DNA from 2 places in the Aquitalea magnusonii genome. Region 2 is predicted to be linked to the other one. Evidence: predicted binding sites of a transcription regulator. Region 2 holds the regulator's gene; the other holds the start of a gene.

Region 1 (8,127 bases), 1.6 Mb from region 2:
TCTGTACTGCTAGTCACGGCTTCTACGCTGCTCAAGCTAGAATTCATGCTACCTACTACCCGCGTGACACCTACCTGAATGGAGTTGATCATCTGGGTAATTTCCTGTGCTGATGAGGTGGTACGTTCGGCAAGTTTACGTACCTCATCTGCTACCACTGCAAATCCCCGCCCCATTTCCCCGGCACGGGCGGCTTCGATAGCTGCATTAAGGGCAAGCAGGTTGGTTTGATCGGCAACATCACGAATCACGGTGACAATACTGTCAATTTTTTGTACTTCGCTACTAAGAATATTCATCTGCGTGGAGGTACCACTAACGGCTTGGCTGACATCCTTGATCCGGGCAACAGAATCGATCACTTCCTGGCCACCATCTCGCGCCAAGCTACCCGTTTGCAAAGACTGACGCTTGGCCTCGTCTGAATTATCGGCCACGTGGTTGATGCTGACCGTGAGCTGTTCGATAGTTGCAGCCGCTTCTGAGGTGGCCTCGGCCTGATGTTGCGCTCCGCCGGCCACTTGCTCGGCCATGCTGGATAGTTCTCTGGCGGAGTCGGAAACATTGTGCGCATTCAACTGGATTGCTTGAACAATCTGACGCAAGCCAGTACGCATTTCCTGTAGACCACTAGCGATCTTTATCGCTTCATCGCGTGCGGGAGGATATGTTTCATCATGTCCAGTCAGATCACCCTGGCGAATTTTTTCTACTAATTGGGCAGACTTCTGCAGCGGCACCGTAATGAGTCTGGCAATGAAGAGAGCGCTACCAATAGCGAGTAATAGCGCAATTCCGCCTACGGTCAGCATGTTGACCCTAGCACTTTGGTACGCACGGGAAGCATCCTGAATAGACTTCTGCATTTCCTCTTCTTGCAACGAGGAAAAATCTTTCAGGCTTGCCATGAAGGTATTGTTAGCTGGCGCAACTTTCTGCTTAACCATTTCCGCTGCTTCAACAGTTTTGTGAGCACGAATCAGGGGGTAGGTTTGTTCCAGAGCCGCACTCAGCGCCTTGTTCTGCTCTTTCAATTTTTCAAAGAGTTCCTTACCTTTCGCCGTAGAAAGGAGAGACTCCACCTTGCCCATATCATCGTCCTGAGACTTGTCCAGGCTTATCACTTTCGATATATACCCTTCGGTATCTTCGGTACTGAAAATGATCGCATTACGTATTTCTCGGGCCATATCGAGCGATTTGGCCGTCACACTGTGTACAAGGGCTATCTTGGGATAGCGATCCTGTGTCATGTCAATAATTTTGCTATTGATGGTTTGCATGTTCACAACGGCCACACCCAGCAGGATGGACAACAGCACAATCATCAGGGTGAAGCCCCCCAGCAGTTTTTGCCTTACAGAGAACTGACTAAACATAAAATTCCTCGCCTTTAATGTTTAATTTTACCTACACCGATACAAATTATTTCAATCGGCGCTTGATTTTAGGTTACTTATTCGCAACTTACTAATTAGTGAAGCAGAAAATGAAGGCAATACGTTGCCAAATGAAATTTTTGTGCAATTAAAATATTGATATGCACAATTTATAGTAGCCACATGAAACCAAGGTGTCTAGCCAGCTCAATTTATTTGAAAAGTATTACAATAATTTTCTTATAAAAATAATAATGTCTTTGATTTTATTCACGCTTTAATCATTTGGCATTTTTGCGGCAAATACTGCCATCCATGCTTTAAATTAGATAATTGCTTGATTTTGCAGGAGGCCCACCAGCAAAAAGCCAGCAGCAAGGCATGCGGCGATAGTTGTCGCATCCCGCGACAATGTTTTGAGCAAACGTATCTGGAAACTTGCCACCACCCATCAGGCAATGGCGCAGACATCGCGGCCAGCAACGCTGTGCTGGCCCTCCCTTTCGAGCAGTTTCCGCCCTACCCGCCCATCGCTAGAGTGTGCCGCTGGTGCTCAACACACCATCTCGAAGCGGTTGCCGTACCCGAAAGCTTGACGGCATTTTTACGTCCATCGGTTTTGTCATTGTCCGTTTTTGTGGACAATGCGCAGCTTATGGCCGGGTAGCGTGCAGTCATACAATACTCGGGCAACCGGGAAAATCTGCAGGCCGTCTTCGAGCGGTGTTGAAGTACCTGGCCACCCTCTCAACAGGGGTGACTTTCAACGTACTCGAAGGAACCCGCTTCATGACAACGCACCCCCCCCCAACACCCGCCTCCCCTTTGCTGTTACTACCACGGCAAGCCGCTGCATATTCGGCACCACCACGGCCAATGGTGGCTGCACAGCGGCGATGTGCTGGCGGTCATTGGCCGTCGGCTGGGAAGCCGCATGCAGCAATTACTGGCGGCAGACCCGACCCGCGAAAACACCGCAGAAACTGAAGACATCAAGGAATACTGGCCCGCCACGGCACTGCTGCGCGCCTTGCGTCGCAGTGGCAAGCCGCTGGCGCGGCAGTTGCGTGACTGGTTGAACAGGGAGCTGCTGCCGGCACTGGCGCAGTTACCGCCTGCCGCGCCGCGTTGGGAGCAAGCGCTGGCGCTGGCGGCGGAGGCCGGGGTGCAGGTGAGTCATGCGGTGTTGCAAACGGTATTGGCGCAGGGCGCGCGCTGGCAGCATTCGCACTGGTTGCTGACGCTGGATTACACACCGGATCACCCCTTGCGTCATGCGCATGGCCGTTTGCTGGGGCTGAACAGTTCGGCTACGCCCTTGCAGGCGCTGGCGCAGCAGATTGCCACGCCGCCGGGCATCTCTGCCGATAATGGCGAGTTGCTGGGGCTGGCCGCCGCCTGCCATCAGCGCTTGCACAGCCGTCTGTCGCGGCAGTTGCTGCGACAGAGGCAGGGTCAAAGCTGCCCGGCTTGAAGTATGGCGCGAGTGCGCAGACGGTAGTGCGTGAAAACTAGGCGTGACGCCAGCCAAACTGGCAAAAGCGCCGCTGCCAGTCGTCCAGTACCGCCTGTCCCGGCCATTGTGCGGCGTCGAACAATGGCTGGCCTTTGGCATCCCGCCCCTGTTGCAAGGCGGCGTGGGTGACGCCCTTGGCCTGCAGGCTTGCCGCCAGCTGATGCAGGCTGTCTGCCGTCATCAGGCGTGGGTCCAGCGTGGTGCGGCATTCCAGCGCGGCACCGCCGTCCGCTACCATGTCCAGCGCGATATCCAGCGCCTGCCACATGCGCGCCTCGCTGCCGGGCACGCCGGTGACGGCATCCACCCCGCCGGGCGCGGCCTTGATGTCGAGGCCGATCCAGTCCACCAGGCCCTTGAGTGCCGCCAGTCGCTGCGGGTAGATGCCCGCCGTATGCAGGCCGATGGCCAGGCCCAGTTGGCGGGCGTCCTGCATCCAGTCGGCCAGTTGCGGGGCCAGCGTGGCTTCGCCGCCGGAGAATACCACCCCGTCCAGAAAGCCCACGCGTTGCGCCAAGACCGCGCGGGCCGCGGGCCAATCCAGCACCCCGGCGCTGCGTGCCTGCAGCGTGGCATTGTGACAATAGCCGCAACGCCAGGGGCAGCCGGCCACAAACACCGTGGCCACCAGCCGCCCCGGCCAGTCGCAACTGGAAAATGGCTCGATGCCGGCCAGCGGCAGGCAGCCCGCGCCGGCCGGTGCAGCCGCCTCAGTGATGCAGATGCTGTTCATCAAAATGCACACGTTCGGCAAATTCGCCCTGCTTGCCGGTATTGAAGGCGGATACCGGGCGGAAGTAGCCCATCACGCGGGTCCATACTTCGCAGCGGGTGCGCAGGGACGGGTCCAGTTGTTCCGCCGGTTTGATTTCGGTTTGATGTGACATATTGTTCTCCGGTGAGAGGGGAAAAATGAGGCGCGGCTAACAAAACGGCCTAGCGCCCCTGGGCTAAGGCGCGCTGACACAGGCCGCCCGGCGCTGGGGCAAGGCGGCGCAGCGCAGCAGCAGGTTTGTGCCTGGCTGCGCCATGCTGTTTAGCAGCAGCCGGGCGCGCTGGCTGCCGTGCTGCGGGCCAGCAGTTCGGCATCGCACTTGGGGCAGAATTCGTGGTGGCCAGTCAGGTAGCCATGCCGCGGGCAGACCGAAAACGTTGGCGTCACCGTGATATAAGGCAGGCGGAAGCGTTGCAGCGAGCGCTGCACCAGTTGCTTGCAGGCCGCGGCAGAGCTGACTGCCTCGGTCATGTACAGGTGCAGTACCGTGCCGCCGGTATAACGGCGCTGCAGTGGCTCCTGGTGCTGCAAGGCCAGGAAGGGGTCATCGGTATGCCCGGCTGGCAACTGGCTGGAGTTGGTGTAGTAAGGCTTGTCCAGCGGGCCGGCCTGCAGGATGTCGGGGTAGCGCTTGCGGTCTTCGCGGGCAAAGCGGTAGGTGGTGCCTTCGGCCGGGGTGGCTTCCAGGTTGTACAGGTGGCCGGTGTCTTCCTGCATTTGCACCATGCGGGCGCGGATGTGGTCCAGCAGCGCCAGCGCCAGTTGCTGGCCGGCGGGGCTGCTGATGTCGTCGCGATCACCGGTGTAATTGCGCACCAGTTCGTTGATGCCATTCACCCCCACGGTGGAGAAGTGATTGCGCAGCGTGCCCAGATAGCGCTTGGTGTAGGGGTACAGGCCATCATCCATCCAGCCCTGCACCCGTTCGCGCTTGATTTCCAGGCTGATGCGGGCCAGTGCCAGCAGACGGTCGGTTTCGGCCAGCAGGCCTTCCCAGTCACCCCGGAAGCGATAGCCCAGCCGCGCGCAGTTAAGCGTAACCACGCCTAGCGAACCGGTTTGTTCGGCGCTGCCAAACAGGCCGTTGCCGCGCTTGAGCAGCTCGCGCAGGTCCAGTTGCAGGCGGCAGCACATGGAGCGCACCATTTGCGGCTCCAGGTCGGAATTCAGGAAGTTCTGGAAATACGGCAGGCCGTAACGCGCGGTCAGGTCAAACAGCAAATCGGCGTTGGCGCTGTCCCAGTCAAAATCCGGCGTGATGTTGTAGGTGGGAATGGGAAAGGTAAACGCCCGGCCATGGGCATCGCCCGCCCCCATCACCCGCAGGAAGGCGCGGTTGATGCGGTCCATTTCCGGCTGGCAATCGCCATAGCAGAAGGGCATTTCCTCACCGGCGATGATGGGGATTTGCCCGGCCAGGTCCACCGGGCAGGTCCAGTCGAAGGTGAGGTTGGTAAACGGGGTTTGCGTACCCCAGCGCGAGGGGACGTTAAGGTTGTAGACAAACTCCTGCATCGCCTGCTCTACCTGGGCATCACTCAGCGCATCGCGTTTGACAAAGGGTGCCAGATAGGTGTCCACGCTGGAAAATGCCTGTGCGCCTGCCCATTCGTTTTGCAAGGTGCCAAGGAAATTCACCATCTGGCCCAGGGCGGAACCCAGGTGACGCGGCGGCGCGGATTCCACCCGCCCCGGCACGCCATTGAAGCCATCATGCAGCAACTGACGCAGCGACCAGCCGGCGCAGTAACCGGCCAGCACGTCCAGATCATGCAGGTGGAAGTCTGCATCGCGGTGAGCCTGCGCCACCTGCGGCGGGTAGATGCCATCCAGCCAGTAGTTGGCGGTGAGCTTGCCGGCGGCGTTGAGTATCATCCCGCCCAGGCTGTAACCCTGGTTGGCATTGGCAGAAACACGCCAGTCGGCGCGGCTGAGGTATTCGTCCAGCGTGGCAAGCGGATTCACCAGTACAGTATTTTTCATAACAATATGTAGTGATTTAAAATTTCAAAACACTATATATTGATTTTTCTGCCACGGCAGCGCTGACAGAAAAAGACTTGATCCGTATCAAGCGCAGCCCTGCCCCACGGCCAAGCCACGTTGGCCGGCGCACCCGCCAGCACCGCATGGCTGACCAGCGCGCAGAACGGTCAGCTCAGCGGACTATAATGGGCTGCAACACCCGGCCGCCGTCCCCTGGCGGCACCAACCTTGAGATAAGCAGATAAGCCCAGGCCCACGGCCTTGCGGCGGCACACTATTCATGATCAGCAATCTGCAACCGTCATCGCAGGAAAAAGTGCGCATCGAACAGATCCGCCTGCTGCTCAATAATCTGGGCAGCTCGGTGCTGCCCGGCATTCTGGTGGTATTGCTGGTGGCCTATGCCTTGCAACACCAGGCCGACCCCTTGCGACTGAGCGGGTGGTGCGTGCTGGTGATTGCCTCCAAGCTCATCGACATTGTCGACGCCCGCCGTATTCTGGCCCGGCCCATTCTGCCTGCCGCACTGCCCAGGCTGCGGCGGCGTCTGGTACTGCTGCACGCCATCGACGGTGCCGCCTGGGGCAGCCTGATGTGGGTGGGTCTGAATCCGGCATCGCCGCCAAGCTGGATTCTGGCCATTGCCGTGCTGTCCGGCGTGGCTGGCAATTCCATGTCCATCCTGTCGCCCGTGCTGCCGGTGTTCATCGGCTTCATTTCACTGGAGCTGGGCATGATCGCGCTCAAGTCGCTGTTATCGGATGCGCTGGCGCTAAACACGCTGGGGCTGGCTGCCATCATGTATCTGGCCACCCTGCTGATGCAGGCGCGTAATAGCGAACGCGCCGCGCGTGGGGCCATCGAACTGCGCTTTGAAAACCTGGAACTGGTAGACCGGCTGCGCCAGGCGTCTGCCGAATCGCGCCGGGCACAACAGGAGGCAGAGCAGGCCAATCTTGCCAAGTCGAAATTCCTGGCCGCCGCCAGCCACGACCTGCGCCAACCCATCCACGCGCAGGGGCTATTTCTGGAAGTGCTGGGCAAAACCGCACTGGATGCCAGGCAGCAAAGCCTGCTGGCCAATATCCAGAGCGCCACCAATGCCTCGGCGGAAATGCTGCACAGCCTGCTGGATTATTCGCGGGTGGATGCCGGGGTGATCACCCCGCAGCTGCAAGCCTTTGCCCTGCAGCCACTGCTAAACAAGATGGAAAGAGAGCTGGCACCGCTGGCCAACACCAAGGGGCTGTTCTACCGCAGCCGTGACACGGCCGAGGTGGTGATGTCCGACCCGTCGCTGATCGAGCTGATCCTGCGCAACCTCATCAGCAATGCCATCCGTTACACCCAGCACGGCGGCATCCTGGTGGGCTGCCGCCGCCGTGGCGACCAGTTGTGGCTGGAGATATGGGACAGCGGCATTGGCATAGCCGCGCAGCAACAGCAGGAAATCTTTGACGAGTTCCACCAACTGGGGAATCCGGAACGCGACCGCAAGAAAGGCCTGGGCCTTGGGCTGGCCATCGTGCGCGGCCTCACCCAACTGCTGCAACACCCCTTGCGTGTAGCATCGCGGCCAGGCCGCGGCAGTGTGTTCCGCCTTGGCCTGCCACGCATCGCCACCGCCAGCCCGCTGCCAGCGGCAGCCGCGCCGGCAGTCGGCATCAGCCAATGCCTGCCCAAGGCCACCGTGCTGCTGATCGAGGATGACGATATTGTGCGCAGCAGCATGGTGCTGCTGTTGCAAAGCTGGGGCTGCCAGTGCATGGCGGCAGAGTCGCTGGACGCTGCCCTGCCCTGGCTCAATCACAAGCAACCGGACTTGCTGATCAGCGACTACCGGCTGCGTGAACAAAAAAACGGCAGTGATGCCATCCACGCCATCCGCCAGGCGGTGGGCCGCGACATTCCGGCCCTGCTGCTGACCGGCGACACCGCCCCGGCCCGGCTACGCGAAGCCAGCGACAGCGGCCTGCCCTTGCTGCACAAGCCGGTTGCCCCCGCACAACTGTACGACAGCCTTAACCAGCTACTCAGCCAACAGCCGTGCGCGCCGCAAGGCAGCGCACAGTAGAAAGGCTTTGCTTTTTTCTGAAAAAAGCACATATTTGCCAAGCCGGGAATTTCCATCCACTTGACATGGCAGGCCATGCCAGTGGACGCCACCGGCCCGGATCGCCCCATGCCCAGGCTGCACCAGCGGTTCAGCCTGCATAGCCCGTAGCTATTCCTTATCAGACGACCCATGCACCATGCTTAGCGCCAGACTGCTTCTCATCGACGACCACGCCCTGTTTCGTACCGGCCTGCGCCTGGTACTGGAAAACAACGACAAGGTTGGCAATATTCTTGAAGCCGGCACCGTGATGGATGCCATCCACCAGTACGGCAGCACGCCGGTGGACATCATCCTGCTGGACATCCAACTGCCCGGCCTGAACGGCTTGGATGGCGTCACCGTGCTGCGCCGA
Region 2 (8,127 bases):
CCATCCCTGTCGACTAGCCAACCATGCTTCCTGTTCAGCCCAGCCGTAGCGAATTCATTACCCTCAACCAGCACCACTACCATCTGCGCCACTGGGGTGAGCCTGAGGCCCCCTTGCTGATCATGCTGCATGGCTGGATGGATAGCGCGGCCACTTTCCAGTTTCTGGTCGATGCCCTGCCCGGCAACTGGCATGTGGTGGCACCCGACTGGCGCGGCTTTGGCGATAGCGCCTGGAACACGGGCAGTTATTACTTCCCGGACTATCTGGCTGATCTGGATGCTTTGCTGGACCATCTCTCGCCAGACCAGCCCGTGCGCCTGCTGGGACACAGCATGGGGGCGATGATTGCCGGCATCTATGCCGGTGTGCGCCCGGAGCGGATAGCGCGGCTGTCGCTGGTGGAAGGTTTTGGCCTGAATGCCACGCGCCCTACCGAAGCGCCGGGACGCTATGCCCGCTGGCTGCGGGAGCGCAGGGAACCCCGCAGCTTCAACCCCTTGGGCAGTCTGGAAAATGTTGCGGCCAAACTGATCGAGCGCAACCCCCGGCTGGAACAGCAGCGCGCCCGGTGGCTGGCAGCCTCATTGACCCGGTGCAATGAACAGGGTGAACTGGTTTACCGGGCAGACCCGCGCCATAAAATGGTTAACCCGGTGTTATACCGTTTGGAAGAAGCCAAAAGCTGTTGGCAGCGCATTAGCGCACCGGTGCAGTGGGTAATGGGTGGTGATATGTGGGACCACCCGATGGCCAAAGGTGTGATGGATACCCTGCCAGAGCGGCGTGCCTGCTTTGCCAGACTGCAGGAAAATGTCATTGCCGATGCTGGTCATATGATTCAGTGGGAACAAGCAGCCCGGCTGGCAGCCGCCATTCATCCCTTCCTGATTTAAGCTGTATCCAGCACTGTTTGCAGACTGGAAAATACGAGGATTGACCGGTATCAAAATTAGCAAGCAAGCGTGCAAGATGCCCCTACAGCGGGGAAGAAGGCTGATAAAATGAAGCCAGTCCATCACCTGAATTGCCCAGCATGACGCCACTGATCAGCACCGATGAGCGCGACGAGCTCCTGAAAAACCTGGTTATCCCCCCCCGCCCTGATGTGCTGGACAAGCTGATGAGCTTACGCCAGGACCCGGACATCACCCTACAGAAACTGGATGACATCATCAATGAGGATCCGGCACTGTGCGTGGCCATGCTCAAGGCTGCCAATACGCCCATTCTGGGTCGCGGCCGGCACATCACTTCGGTGCATCAGGCCATCAGCCTGCTGGGCATCAAGAACGTCATCAGCCTGGTGAGCGGTCTGGTACTGCGCACGCGGCTGACAGCAGAAACGCCGCCGGCACTGGAACAGTTCTGGGATAGCACCCTGCAAATCGCCATGATCAGCTCGGCGCTTTGTGACCACATTGTCCACGTTACCGACGACTGCCGCAGCTTTGCCCTGTTCCATAACTGTGGCATGGCCATCATGCTGATGCGCTTTCCCAGCTACAACCGTACCCTGCGCCTGGTGGAAATGGCCAGTGACGACCGGATTGGCCTGGTGGAGCAGGAACTGCACGGTACCCGCCATGATGTGGTGGGCTATCTGGTGGCGCGTAGCTGGAACATGCCGGAAAATTTTGCCAAAGCCATTCTGATGCAGAATGACAATACGGTGATGGATACCGGCCCGGATGCACCGCTAGACCATGATGGCCGCATGATGGTGGCTGTCACCCGTGCAGCACGCCATGTATGGCGCACCCTCACCCCCGGCAAGGAAGATACTGGCTGGGAAGCCCGCAAGGATGAGGTACTCAACTACCTGGGCATGTCGGATGTGGAGTTTGAGGACTGGGAGGATGCCATGCATCAGGAGCTGGCCGTCACGGCATAAGCCGCACAGGCTCCAGCAAAAAACCGCGTGTCAAACACGCGGTTTTTTCTTGGCAAATACACCACATCAGCCTAAATAGCGCGCCTCAAGGTGTGCGCGGAAATAGTCCGGGTTCAAGGCCTCCCCGCACGCACGGCTGACCAGCTCATCGGTCGGATAGCGGCTGGCCTGACTCCAGATGTTCTGCTCCAGCCAGTCAAACACCACTGACAGATCACCTGCGGCAATACGCTGATCCAGATCCGTCATACTACGGCGCATGACGGCAAAGTACTGCGCCGCATACATCGCCCCCAGGGTATAGCTGGGGAAATAACCAAAACTGCCATCGGTCCAGTGAATGTCCTGCAGGCAACCCTGGCGATAATTGCCACGGGTATCCACCCCCAGATAGCTTTGCATTTTCTCATCCCACAGTGCCGGGATGTCCTCGGCTTCGATCTCGCCTTCAATCAGCGCCTTTTCGATTTCATAGCGCAAGATGACATGGGCCGGATAGCACAGCTCATCGGCATCCACCCGGATGTAACCCGGATGGACCCGGCTGTAGAGCAAGGCCAGGTTTTCCGGTGCAAAGGCTGGCTGATCGCACAGATACTGGCAGATTAAGGGGGAAATCAGCGACAGGAAGGCCGGATTGCGCCCAAGCTGCATCTCGAAGGAGAGGCTCTGGCTTTCATGAATGCCCATGGAACGCGCACGCCCTACCGGCAGATGCAGCAAGTCGCGCGGCAGTCCCTGCTCGTAACGGGCATGCCCGGTTTCGTGGATGATGCCCATCAGGCTTTGCATGAAGTCATCTTCGCGGTAACGGGTGGTGATGCGCACGTCTTCCGGCACACCTCCGCAGAAGGGATGTACGCTGACATCCAGCCGGCCTGCATCAAAGTCGAAGCCCAGCAGCCCCATCACCGCCAGGCCCAGTTGGCGCTGCTGCTCCACCGGGAAGCTGCCTTGCGGCAGCAGCAGTTTCTCCTCTGCCTGCTTGGCCATGACGCGGGAAATCAGGCCCGGCAGCCACACTTTGACTGTACCGAAGATGCGATCGATATCAGCGCTCTTCATCCCCGGCTCGTATTTGTTCATCAGGGCATCGTAAGGCGTGCAGCCCTGGGCGGAAGCCAGCAATTGCGCTTCCTGACGCGACAGCTTCACCACTTCGCGGAAGTTCTGCAAAAAGCCGGTCCAGTCATTGTTGGCACGCTGTTCACGCCAGGCATGTTCACAACGCGCACCAGCCAGTGCCTGGGCTTCCACCAGTTCGGCCGGCAACAGATTGGCCTGCTGCCACTCGCGCCGCATTTCACGCAAACTGGCGCGTTCTGCTTCACTGTGGGCTTCCTGCTCGGCCTGTTGCAGCTCTTGCGCCAGGGCGGGGTCAGTCAGGGTGGCATGCATCAGCACTTCCAGCTCGGCCTGCGCAGCCGCCCGTGCTTCATTGCCTTTGGGCGGCATCATGGTGGCCTGATCCCAGCCGGCAATTGCGGCAAGGTGGGCAAAGCGGTGCAGGCGGGTAAAACGGGCAAGCAGCGAGGCATATGCCGGAGATTGCGACATGCGGACTCCTGAAGAACAAGTAAGAATTAAGAGATGCAGGGCTTGCAGCAGCGCTGGCTGGCAATTACCGCTGCTGACTCAATGCTGGCGGGTGGTACTGCCCGGCTGCAGCAGGCTGATGGGCTGGGCAGCTTCTTCCGCCAGATGGATACGTTCGTGTGCCGGGGGAAAAGACAGCCAGTAGTAGAAATACTCCCGCGCCAGTTGGACGAAGGCTTTCTGGTTCTGCGCATCATTCAGGTGCAGCAGCATGGCATCCACCACCATGCGGAAGCTGTCCGGCCGGTAGGGTTGGCCGGACAACAGGAACAACATGCCCTTGAGCAGGTATTCCCGCTCCTGGATGTCGGCTTCCGGCATGCCATCCTCAAACAGCTTGCCCAGATAGATTTCCAGTGAGGGCGGGAAGGCATCGAAACCTTGCTGTTGCATGCGTTCAAGCAGGGATGCCAGCGAATCGGCCATCTCCAGCCGCACATTGCGCGTGGTGAAACCGGAGCGGGAGGTGATTTCCACCAGTTTTTTGACATCGCCCAGCCAGAAATAATAGAACTCGCGAGCACACGTCAGTGCCGTGACGCGATCCACCACCTCACACGCATTGACAAAGCGCTCCACCACTCGCCGAAAAGACTGGGCATCACGCGACACGCCCTCCAGCAGGGGCAGCAGGCGATCCAGCAGTTGACGCCGCTCATCCAGCACCTGCTCAAGCGCACCCTGGCGCAAGATAAGACGCAAATATGCATCCAGTGCCTGTTGCAAAGCAGGCATGTCCATGCCGGGAAGAGATGATACCGACTCAGTCATTGGCTATTACTCGCGATGTCGGCCATGGCCGCTGCGCTCCTGCGGCATGCTGACTAGCCACCGCAGAAACCTGTTTCATTGTGGAACATGAAGCGTAGTTCGGCCAGACGAATTGCCGCTTCCTGCCTGACAGCCGCTGCCGGTTCATGGCATGGCAAAGGTCATGTTGATCCGGATATCCGCCCCCACCATGCGCACATCCTGAATTTTCACCTGCTGTTTGTCGGCCAGATCCTCCAGCGCCGGCCAGGCAAACAATCCTTGCGCGGTACTGCCCACCAGTGATGGTGCCAGGTAGAGAATGGCCTCATCCACCAGTCCGGCACGCACCAGCGCGCCATTGAGTCCGGCACCGGCTTCAATCATGAGTTCATTGACACCACGTTCGGCCAATCGTTGCATCAGCATGGGCAGATTGGCATGGCCGGCCTCTTCCGGCAGGACCATCAGTTCGGCACCCCGCTGCAGATAGGGTTGATGGCGGGTCAGGTCGGCAATGCTGGTCACCAGCAAGGTATTGCCACCGTGGAAAATGCGCCGGTCCGGCGGGGTGACCAGACGGCTGTCCAGCACCACCCGCAATGGCTGCTGTGGCAGGATGAAATCGCGTACCGTCAGTTGCGGGTTATCCACCAGCACGGTGCCGCTGCCGGTAAGAATCGCGCAACTGCGTGCGCGCAGCTTCTGCACATCGTGACGTGCGGCCGGGCCGGTAATCCACTGGCTCTTGCCATTGAGCAAGGCGGTTTTGCCATCCAGCGTGGCGGCGGCCTTGAGTGTCACCCACGGACGTTGCCGCTCCACCCGCGACAGAAAACCGCGATGTACGTGCCTGGCCTCGGCTTCCAGCAGTCCGGCACTGGCATCAATACCCGCCGCACGCAGCATGGCCAGCCCACGGCCGGACACCTCATGGTAAGGATCGACCATGGCTGCCACCACCCGCGCCAGCCCTTCCTGTACCAGCCGTTCGGCACACGGCGGCGTACGGCCATGATGGCTGCAAGGCTCCAGCGTGACATAGGCAGTCGCACCCCGCGCTGAATCGCCACGCGCCAGACAGTCCTTGATGGCCTGGATTTCAGCGTGATCCCCCCCCACCTGCAACGTAGCCCCGGTTCCAATCACCCGGCCATCCCGGACCAGAACACATCCCACACCGGGGTTGGGTGCCGCCCGACGAGTGGCGGCTTCGGCCAGGCGCAGTGCCTGCTGCATGAATACATGGTCTTGCGGGGAAAACGACGACATCAACAAGCCTTCCAGCGGAATGAAAAGTGGCCACCTCACCCCTGCCGGGCAGCGACCGATGGGGAGCAAACCACGCCCGGCATGCGCTGGGCGTTACCTTCGCTCAGTGATTGGATTTCTGTATTTCCTTGATGGCATCCGAAAATTCGGAGATATCCTGGAAACTGCGATACACCGAGGCAAAGCGCACATAGGCTACCTTGTCCAGCTTGGCCAGTTCGTTCATCACCATTTCACCGATCTGGCGGCTGGAAACCTCGCGCTCTCCCAGTTGCAGCAGGCGATGGCAGATACGGTCGATGGCATCGTCCACCAAGGCGGTGGGAACCGGGCGCTTGTGCAGCGCACGCAAGAAGCTGGTGCGCACTTTCTCGATATCGAATTCGGAACGATGGCCGCCGGATTTCACCACCTGCGGCATGCGCACGTCGGCGGTTTCGAATGTCGTGAAGCGCTTTTCACAAGCCAGGCAGCGGCGACGGCGACGGATGCTGGTACCGTCTTCGCTGACGCGGGAGTCGATCACCTGCGTATCGGCATTGCCACAGAAAGGACATTTCATGACGTGTCAATCCAGTGTTTTTATGATAAGCACTGATGGTATCAGCAAAGACCACACAGGTTAATGCCTGCCATCGTAAAGCCATGCCGATTTATTCCAGACAATAAAAAAGGCAGCCCTGAGGCTGCCTTGTTCAAACATGCTGGCGCTTACTTGGCGTAAACCGGGAAGCGATGGCACAGCGCGGTAGCCTGTTCGGCCACACGTGCAATGGCTGCATCGTCGTTCGGGTTGTCCAGTACGTCGGCTACCAGGTTGGCTACCATCACGGCTTCGGCTTCCTTGAAACCGCGGGTGGTGATGGCCGGGGAGCCGATACGGATGCCGGAAGTCACGAACGGGCTTTCCGGGTCATTCGGAATGGCGTTCTTGTTGACGGTGATGTGACCACGGCCCAGCAGCGCGTCAGCAGCCTTGCCGGTCAGGCCCTTGGGACGCAGGTCCACCAGGAAGACGTGGCTTTCGGTACGGCCGGAGATGATGCGCAGACCACGCTCGGCCAGGGTGCGGGCCATGGCGTCGGCGTTCTTCAGCACTTGTTCCTGATAAATCTTGAATTCCGGTTGCAGCGCTTCCTTGAAAGCGATGGCCTTGCCGGCAATCACGTGCATCAGCGGGCCGCCCTGCAGGGTGGGGAATACATTGCTGTTGATGCTCTTTTCGAACTCGGCCTTGGCCAGGATGATGCCGCCACGCGGACCACGCAGGGTCTTGTGGGTGGTGGAGGTCACGAAGTCGGCATGCGGCACCGGGTTCGGGTATACACCAGCGGCGATCAGACCGGCGTAGTGCGCCATGTCGACCATGAAGTAAGCACCGCACTTCTTGGCGATCTGGCCCATGCGTTCGAAGTCGAAGCGCAGCGCGTAAGCGGATGCACCACCGATGATCAGCTTGGGCTTGGTTTCCATCGCTACGCGTTCCATGTCGTCGTAGTCGATTTCTTCTTTTTCGTTCAGACCGTAGGCCACGATGTTGAACATCTTGCCGGACAGGTTGGCCGGGGAACCGTGGGTCAGGTGACCACCGTGGCCCAGGTTCATGCCCATTACGGTGTCGCCCGGCTTCAGGATGGAGAAATACACGGCCTGGTTGGCCTGGCTGCCGGAGTGCGGCTGCACGTTGGCGTATTCGGCACCGAACAGTTGCTTCACGCGGTCGATCGCCAGTTGCTCGATCACGTCCACGTGTTCACAGCCACCATAGAAACGCTTGGCCGGGTAGCCTTCGGCGTACTTGTTGGTCAACTGGGAGCCCTGGGCTTCCATCACTGCGGGGCTGGTATAGTTTTCGGAAGCGATCAGTTCAATATGATCTTCCTGGCGTTGGCACTCGGCCTTGATAGCGGCGGCCAGTTCCGGGTCGAACTTGGCAATCGTCTGGTCAGCTGCAAACATCTTTGACTCTTCCATCAAAGGGTTAACGATGAGGCCATTCTACACGAATCGCCCGGTGGAAAATTTTCACGTAAAGCTATTTTGGCAGTATCCGCAAACGCGACACGCCATGGTAGTTCTTTATTGTCCGCTCAGCTGCGGCAGGTCGTCCGCGGTAAAGAACAGCGGGATCCCGTCACGGCTTTCCGGGTAAACCTCGGCCAGCACATGCACATCGCGAACCCGGCATTCAGCCATCAGTTCACGGAAATTCGATTCAATCAGTGCCACATTGTCCATGGCCGCCAGCGGCCAGACAAAAGCCTCCCAGTTGCGTTCATCGCCTTCTGCCGACAGGGTGATGTGCAACTCACCGTTGTCATGGGCGGACAGAATGGCCACCGGGTCTTTCGACAGCTCGCGCAGCCGGCGGATCTGACTGCTGGCAAACACCTGCAAGGCCACCTCGAAGCGGGCGAAATTGCCAGCCACCAGGGCCTGCATCACCGGCAAGGGCGGGCGTGCAATCGGGAACAGCGTCACACCATCGGTGTGCAATTGTTCGCCCAGGAATTTCATCAGCGGCATGCCCCAGGCACCGACGGCACCACCCAGCTTTACCGGGACCGCATCACCTTCCGGCTGAATGGCCACACCCAGCAGGTAGCGCAGGAACA

The links. The regulator NrdR, encoded in region 2, represses ribonucleotide reductase genes. The targets are predictions, from matches to a motif close to AAANACNATATATNGTNTTT.
Region 1: the regulator NrdR is predicted to act here: its motif matches at 5,681-5,700, upstream of DLM_RS09850 (ribonucleoside triphosphate reductase).

Annotation. Positions count from the first base shown of each region.
Region 1 covers NZ_AP018823.1:2,061,453-2,069,579, forward strand. Annotated here, with positions in the region: gene DLM_RS09830 (methyl-accepting chemotaxis protein) at 1-1,379, opposite strand, end outside; gene DLM_RS09835 (hypothetical protein) at 2,314-2,853, shown strand; gene DLM_RS09840 (anaerobic ribonucleoside-triphosphate reductase activating protein) at 2,891-3,628, opposite strand; gene nrdD (anaerobic ribonucleoside-triphosphate reductase) at 3,606-3,782, opposite strand; gene DLM_RS09850 (ribonucleoside triphosphate reductase) at 3,932-5,653, opposite strand; gene DLM_RS09855 (hybrid sensor histidine kinase/response regulator) at 5,937-7,730, shown strand; gene DLM_RS09860 (response regulator transcription factor) at 7,909-8,127, shown strand, end outside.
Region 2 covers NZ_AP018823.1:468,133-476,259, reverse strand. Annotated here, with positions in the region: gene DLM_RS02305 (alpha/beta fold hydrolase) at 24-896, shown strand; gene DLM_RS02300 (HDOD domain-containing protein) at 1,037-1,894, shown strand; gene DLM_RS02295 (carboxypeptidase M32) at 1,961-3,451, opposite strand; gene DLM_RS02290 (hypothetical protein) at 3,530-4,225, opposite strand; gene ribD (bifunctional diaminohydroxyphosphoribosylaminopyrimidine deaminase/5-amino-6-(5-phosphoribosylamino)uracil reductase RibD) at 4,406-5,512, opposite strand; gene nrdR (transcriptional regulator NrdR) at 5,616-6,074, opposite strand; gene glyA (serine hydroxymethyltransferase) at 6,224-7,471, opposite strand; gene DLM_RS02270 (hypothetical protein) at 7,592-8,127, opposite strand, start outside.